Regions from separate parts of the Arthrobacter sp. OAP107 genome, predicted to be linked through region 2. Evidence: riboswitches for the same ligand, from Rfam matches in the RefSeq annotation. Region 2 holds a riboswitch; each other region holds the start of a gene.

Region 1 (2,250 bases), 2.1 Mb from region 2:
CTGGATCATCGACACGCCGGGCATCCGCTCCTTCGGGCTGGCCCACGTGGACCCGGACCGGATCCTGCATTCCTTCCCCGACCTTGAGCCTGGCACCGAGGCGTGCGAACGCGGCTGCAAGCACGACGCCGCCGCCGTCAACTGCGGCGTGGATGCCTGGGTCGCCGCCGGCCATGCCGGGCCCACCGGAGCTGCCAGGCTCGCGTCCCTGCGCCGCCTGCTGGGCACCGACCCGCGCGCGGAGGGCCAGGAAACCAAGGAACTCGGCAGCGTCGGCTAGCCTTCCGCGGCGCAGCCCGGCAGCTGCCTCCCCGCCCCGCCGGGCCTTTGAGGGTAGTTTGGAACCATGACCCAACCCGCTTCAACGTACAACGATGACCTGCGTCTGGCCCATGTGCTGGCCGATTCCGTGGACGACCAGACCATGAGCCGGTTCAAGGCGCTGGACCTCCAGATCGAGACGAAGCCTGATCTGACGCCGGTCACCGATGCGGACAAGGCCGCCGAGGAGTCCATCCGCGGCCAGCTGTCCCGTTCCCGTCCCCGCGACGCCGTGCTCGGTGAGGAGTTCGGAAGTTCCGGCCACGGTTCCCGCCGCTGGATCATCGACCCCATCGACGGCACCAAAAACTTCGTCCGTGGGGTACCGGTGTGGGCCACACTGATCGCCCTGGTCGACGAGGGCGAACCCGTCGTGGGCGTGGTCAGCGCCCCGGCGCTCGGCAAGCGCTGGTGGGCCGCCAAGGGCGCCGGTGCCTACTCGGGCCGTTCCCTGGCCGCCGCCACCCGGCTCAAGGTATCCAACGTGTCCAGCCTCGCCGACGCCTCGTTGTCCTATTCCAGCCTCGGCGGCTGGAAGGACCGCGGCAACCTCGATGAGTTCCTGCAGCTCACCGAGGACGTGTGGCGCACCCGCGCGTTCGGGGACTTCTGGTCCTACTGCATGGTGGCCGAAGGTGCGGTGGACATCGCCTGCGAACCGGAACTGAACCTCTACGACATGGCGGCGCTGGTGCCGATCGTCACGGAGGCAGGCGGCCGCTTCACCTCCCTCGAAGGCACGGACGGCCCGTTCGGCGGCAACGCCCTGGCCACCAACTCGATCCTGCACTCGGAAGTCCTGAAGCGGCTGAACCCGCAGCTGGACGATTTGCTCTAGCTTCCCCCCGGAGCCGGCCCAGCGCCTCTGGGCTGAATATAACGACGGTGGTCGCCTCCTTTTGGTGGCGGCCGCCGTCGTTTATTCGACCGAAAGCCAGAAATCCGGGTTGCGTAATATTCCGCTTAACATTCCGGACCGGCTTTTTCATCGCCCGCCCGGATGTCCTAGTCTCGTAACAGGTCACGAGTGCCAGCGCTAAACCCCGGTTAGCTGGCCGGCAACCCTCCATTCGCGGTGGGGTGCCCCGGGTGACGACCAGGCCGATCCGGAACGGACCCGGCAAGCGCGGATCCCCGTCACACGGGGTCCTTTCTCAGTGAGGTCCCATGACGACTGCAATCATTTCTTCCACCACCGACGCTGACGTGCTGGACGGCCGATTCGCTGCCGCCGGCCGTCCCCTGGCCGCCGTCACCGGCGCGGAAATCCAGGCTCCGCTGATCCAGGGCGGCCACGTCCGCTACGCCAACCTCGACTACGGCGCCTCCGCGCCTGCGCTGTCCGTGGTGTCCGCGTACCTCAACGAGATCCTGCCGTACTACGCGAGCGTGCACCGCGGCGCCGGCTACGCCTCGCAGATCAGCACCTCCGTGTACGAGAACGCGCGCGACATCGTGCGGCAGTTCGTGGGCGGCCGCGCCGATGACGCCGTCATTTTCACCAGGAACACCACCGATTCCCTCAACCTCCTGGCCGGCTGCCTGCCGGTAGAGGACCACCACCACACCGGTGAAGTGCTCTACCTGGACATCGAGCACCACGCCAACCTGCTGCCGTGGCAGGGAGTGCCGCACCGCAGCGTGGTGGCCTCGGAAACCCTGGAAGCCACCATCGGCAGCCTGCGCACCGAACTTGAGCATGGCGATGTCAGCCTCCTTGCCGTGACCGGTGCATCCAACGTCACGGGCGAAATCCTTCCCATCCGGCGCCTCGCGGCACTGGCCCACGAATACGGCGCACGGATCGTGGTGGACGCCGCCCAGCTCGCGCCGCACCGCCGCGTCAACATCGCCGCGGACGACGTCGACTACCTCGCCTTCTCCGGCCACAAGCTCTACGCCCCCTTCGGCGCCGGCGTGCTCATCGGA
Region 2 (2,250 bases):
CGCGGCAGCTACCACCTGTATCAGGGGTTCGGGCCGTTCATTGGAAACGCCATCATGGGCGTGGTTTTCGCCTGGGTCTACACCAGGACCCGCCGGGTGATGCCGCTCGTGATCGCGCACGCCCTGCTGGACATCGTCGCGTTCGTCGGGTTCAGCCTGTTCGGCAAGGCCATCGGCCTGGGCTAGCGCTCCGCCCCTTAAAAAGGATTCGGCCGCCATCGGCGGGTGGCGTCATTGGCACCCGCTGATGGCGGCCGAAGTGCAGGGCAGAAAGTGCGTCAGATGGTGACGGCGCCCGCTGCGGTTTCGAACGTGACGGAAAGGATGCCCGGCGTGCCGTGCGGGGCCACCCAGTTCACGGCGACATCCTCCAGCGGCCGTTCGACCGGCTCGCCGAGCCACTCGGTCACGCGCTCGGCGGAACCCGCGATCGTGAGGCTGGACATCTTCACATTGCTGTCATAGGCGTTGGACGGGTGCAGGCCCGGATCGCCCTCCCACTTGAGCATGTACGGAACCTGCGGGTCCGCGATCAGGCCCAGGATGCCGATCTGCTTCCAGACCAGCTCCCGGCCGTCGGGGAACTTGCGGTTGCCGTTGACGGCGGAGCGGCCGAGGCGCTCCTCGAAGGGGGCCAGGTCGTCAACTTCGACGCACCAGCCCATCCAGCCGCCGCCGGCCGCGGACCGGGCCCGGACGGCCTGGCCGAACGGTGCCTTGTCCGACGCCGGGTGGTCCAGGACCTCAACAACCTCAAGGTACTTGTGGCCGGCCAGCGGAATAATCATGTTCCGGGTTCCAAACCGGGGGTGCACTCCGCCCTTAACGGCTTCGACGCCGAGGGCAGAGGAGATACGTTCGGTGGTGGCCGCGAGGCCATCGTGTTCACAGGCGTAAGAGACGTGATCCATGCGCATGCCCTCATCTTGGCACTTTGTGACGGGGCTCTCAGCTTAGGGTGGCCTAACCTAGCGAAAAGTCCATACTTTGACGAACTTCGTCACAAAGCTGTGCGCGTAATACTGCCATTCCTACACTGATCGCAGGTATGAGTGCCAGCGAAGAATGCCCCGGCCGCTGGCCGGCAACCCTCCGCCGCGGCGGGGTGCCCCGGGCGAAGACCTGGCTGCGCGGCGCCCGCTGTGCGGCAAGCGCGGGCCTGTGCCGGGACCAGCACATGCCCCTTGAGCAGAGGAGCCTGCATGTCCAACGCATGGTCATTCGAAACCCGCCAGATCCACGCCGGCCAGGTGCCGGACAACGCCACCGGTGCCCGGTCGCTGCCGATCTACCAGACGACGTCGTTCGTCTTCCCCAGCGCCGAAAGCGCGGCGGAACGCTTCGCGCTCGCCGAAATCGCGCCCATCTACACCCGGATCGGCAACCCGACCCAGGACGCCGTTGAGCAGCGGATCGCCAGCCTGGAGGGCGGGCTCGCCGCGCTGCTCCTGAGCTCCGGCCAGGCTGCAGAAACGTACGCCATCCTCAACATTGCCGAGGCCGGCGACCACGTGGTGGCCAGCCCCAGCCTCTACGGCGGCACCTACAACCTGCTGGCACACACCCTCAAGAAGTTCGGCGTGTCCGTCACCTTCGTGGCCGACCCGGACAACCTGGAGCAGTGGCGCGACGCCGTGCAGCCGAACACCAAGCTCTTCTTTGCCGAAGTGGTCTCCAACCCGCGGCAGGACGTCCTGGACATTGAAGGGGTGTCCCGGACCGCGCACGAGGCCGGCGTGCCACTCATCGTGGATAACACCCTGTCCACGCCCTACCTCATCAGGCCGCTCGAGTGGGGCGCGGACATCGTAGTGCACTCGGCCACCAAATACCTGGGCGGACACGGGGCCGCCATTGCCGGAGTCATCGTGGACTCAGGCAACTTCGACTTCGGCAAGGACCCGGAACGGTTCCCTGGCTTCAATACGCCGGACCCCACCTACAACGGGCTGGTCTACGCCCGCGACCTCGGCGCAGGCGGTGCGCTGGGGGCCAACCTGTCCTACATTCTCAAAGCGCGGGTCCAGCTGCTGCGCGACCTGGGCTCCGCGGTATCCCCGTTCAATGCCTTCCTCATCGCGCAGGGCCTGGAAACGCTGAGCCTTCGGGTGGAACGCCATGTGGCCAATGCGGTGGCCGTCGCCAGCTGGCTGGAAGCCAGGGACGATGTGGAGTCCGTAGCCTACGCCGGGCTGCCGTCCAGCCCCTGGTATGAGCGGGGTCTGAAGTACGGGCCGAAGGGCACCGGCG
Region 3 (2,250 bases), 3.6 Mb from region 2:
ATCACGTCCGCCCCGAGGTCCCCGCAGCGCTGCAGCAGCGGGGTGGCGAAGACGTTGTCCGCCACCACCTTGGCGCCGGCGGCGTGGGCGAGTTCGCTGACCGCAGCGATGTCCACGATTTCCTGCATGGGATTGGACGGGGATTCGAAGAAGACCGCCGTGGTGGGCACCGAGAGGGCAGTGCGCCATTGCTCGAGGTCCGGACCGTCCACGAATACGGTCTCCACACCCCAGCGCGGCAGGATCTCGTTGAGGATCACGAAGCAGGAGCCGAACAAGGAACGGCTGGCGACCACACGGTCTCCGGCGCCGAGCAGGGCACCCAGGGCGGTGAAAACGGCAGCCATGCCGGACGCCGTCGCAAAGCACGCCTCGGTGCCTTCGAGCAGGCGGAGCCGCTCCTGGAAGGTGGCCACTGAAGGGTTGCCGTAGCGCGAGTAGACGAAGCGTTCGTCCTCGCCGGTGAAGGCGCGCTCCGCGGCCGCGGCCGACTCATAGACGAACCCGGAGTTCAGGAAGACCGGTTCGGTGGTCTCTTGGAAATTGGTGCGGTCCAGCCCGCCGCGGACGGCCTGGGTATCGGGGCTCCAGCCGGCGGCGTCGTGATTAAAGGTCAACTTAGTTCTTTCCCAGGTTCGTCGGCAGTCCGCGGTTCTTCCATCCGTTCACGGTGCGCTCACCGTAGCGGTCGGGCTCGCCCTCGAAACCTTCGAGGACGTTGTAGGCCGTGAAGCCGGCCTGCGTGGCAGCGGTGGCGGCGGCGATGGAGCGCTGGCCGGAGCGGCACAGGAACAGCAGCTCCACCCGGGTGTCCTCAGGCGCCTGCTGCTTCAGCTGCTCGACGAAGTCGGGATTGGGAATGCCGCCGGGAAAGGTCCACTGGATGAAGAGCGGATCGTTCTCCGTGGCCGCGGTGTCCGGAATGCCGATGTGCGCCCATTCGCCCTCGGTCCGCACATCCACCAGGATGGCACCGTCCTCGAGCTTGGCCCACGCATCCTGCGGGGTGAGGTCTCCGGCGTAGCTCATGCGTGGCCCTCGTATGCTTCTTCGCTGAGGTCCTCGTCGGAGTCCAGCCGGTCAACGGCGGTGGCGACGGCGGCATCCGCGGTGGCGATGGCGGCTGGCAGGATGACGGCCTGGGCCACGATGACGCTGGTGCCGTTGAAGGTGGCTGCCGGGCTGCCGTGCAGGACGTATCCTTCGCTCAGGGCAGCCGAGATGCGTTCACAGAACGAGCGGTCGTCCGGCCCAGTGATCAGGCGGTAGGACAGCTTTTCCTCAGGTTTATCCTGCTGGGATGACAGCGGTGCAACGGCGGGGGCGTCTGACACGACGGATCTCCTTTTCTCACGCTTGCAGCTCGAAGGGGTCGATATGCCGAGTATTCACCTGAGGCACCCCGCCGTGGAAGGAGGGTTGCCGACCGGCCAGTCAGGGCTTAATGCCGGTACTCATTACTCCCCAAAAACGTAACACTGACGACGGCGGCGCGCACCGCGGCCGTCGTCATGTTCCGTAACGCACCCAACAGCTGGTCATGGCAGTGACCCTGGCATGCGGTTACAAAGCCAGTGGCCGGGAGGATAATGACGGGAGATGAACCGCCGTAACGCCGGATGAAACCAGGCCACAGTGAATGATTCGACCCCGAATACAGTGACTCCCATGCTGCACTTTGGATGGTTTGTGGGCCATGGCTTCGGGGTCCAGGGCTGGGGCACGCCCGGCTACGGAATCGGCTATGACTGGAAGAAGCCCGCCCCCTACCAGCACGCCGTCCGGGAGTTCGAGCGGGCGGGGCTGGACCTGTTCATCATCGAGGACTCGCTCACCGTCCCCGACACCTACGGCGGCAGCGCTGAGGTTTCGCTGGCGCAGGCGTCCTTTGCGCCGAAGCATGATCCGCTGGCACTGGTGCCGTATCTGCTCTCCGCCACGGAACACCTGGGCATTGTGCCCACCATCAGCGCGTCCTTCTATCCGCCGTTCACCGCCGCCCGGCTGCTGGCCACGCTGCAGCACTTCTCCAACGGGCAGCTGGGCTGGAACGTGGTGACCTCCGGCAGTGACCTTGCCGCGCAGAACTACGGGCTGGACCAGCAGATCGAGCACGACCTCCGCTACGAGAAGGCAGAGGAGTTCGTGGACGTTGTGCGCAAGCTCTGGCGCAGCTGGGAACCGGACGCCATCCGGGAGGACGCAGGGGCAGGAATCTTCGCGGACCACACCAAGGTCCGGCCGATCCAC

The links. Region 2 has a riboswitch for S-adenosylmethionine ahead of ABIE00_RS16775 (bifunctional o-acetylhomoserine/o-acetylserine sulfhydrylase). Riboswitches for the same ligand answer to the same signal wherever they lie in the genome.
Region 1: another riboswitch for S-adenosylmethionine. It lies ahead of ABIE00_RS07070 (aminotransferase class V-fold PLP-dependent enzyme); the one in region 2 lies ahead of ABIE00_RS16775 (bifunctional o-acetylhomoserine/o-acetylserine sulfhydrylase).
Region 3: another riboswitch for S-adenosylmethionine. It lies ahead of ABIE00_RS00240 (DUF1737 domain-containing protein); the one in region 2 lies ahead of ABIE00_RS16775 (bifunctional o-acetylhomoserine/o-acetylserine sulfhydrylase).

Annotation. Positions count from the first base shown of each region.
Region 1 covers NZ_JBEPOK010000001.1:1,515,759-1,518,008, reverse strand. Annotated here, with positions in the region: gene rsgA (ribosome small subunit-dependent GTPase A) at 1-280, shown strand, start outside; gene hisN (histidinol-phosphatase) at 347-1,159, shown strand; SAM riboswitch class IV at 1,341-1,454, shown strand; gene ABIE00_RS07070 (aminotransferase class V-fold PLP-dependent enzyme) at 1,489-2,250, shown strand, end outside.
Region 2 covers NZ_JBEPOK010000001.1:3,641,729-3,643,978, reverse strand. Annotated here, with positions in the region: gene ABIE00_RS16785 (CPBP family intramembrane glutamic endopeptidase) at 1-186, shown strand, start outside; gene ABIE00_RS16780 (VOC family protein) at 279-917, opposite strand; SAM riboswitch class IV at 1,046-1,160, shown strand; gene ABIE00_RS16775 (bifunctional o-acetylhomoserine/o-acetylserine sulfhydrylase) at 1,203-2,250, shown strand, end outside.
Region 3 covers NZ_JBEPOK010000001.1:56,176-58,425, forward strand. Annotated here, with positions in the region: gene ABIE00_RS00230 (O-succinylhomoserine sulfhydrylase) at 1-617, opposite strand, end outside; gene ABIE00_RS00235 (rhodanese-like domain-containing protein) at 619-1,029, opposite strand; gene ABIE00_RS00240 (DUF1737 domain-containing protein) at 1,026-1,334, opposite strand; SAM riboswitch class IV at 1,348-1,462, opposite strand; gene ABIE00_RS00245 (NtaA/DmoA family FMN-dependent monooxygenase) at 1,669-2,250, shown strand, end outside.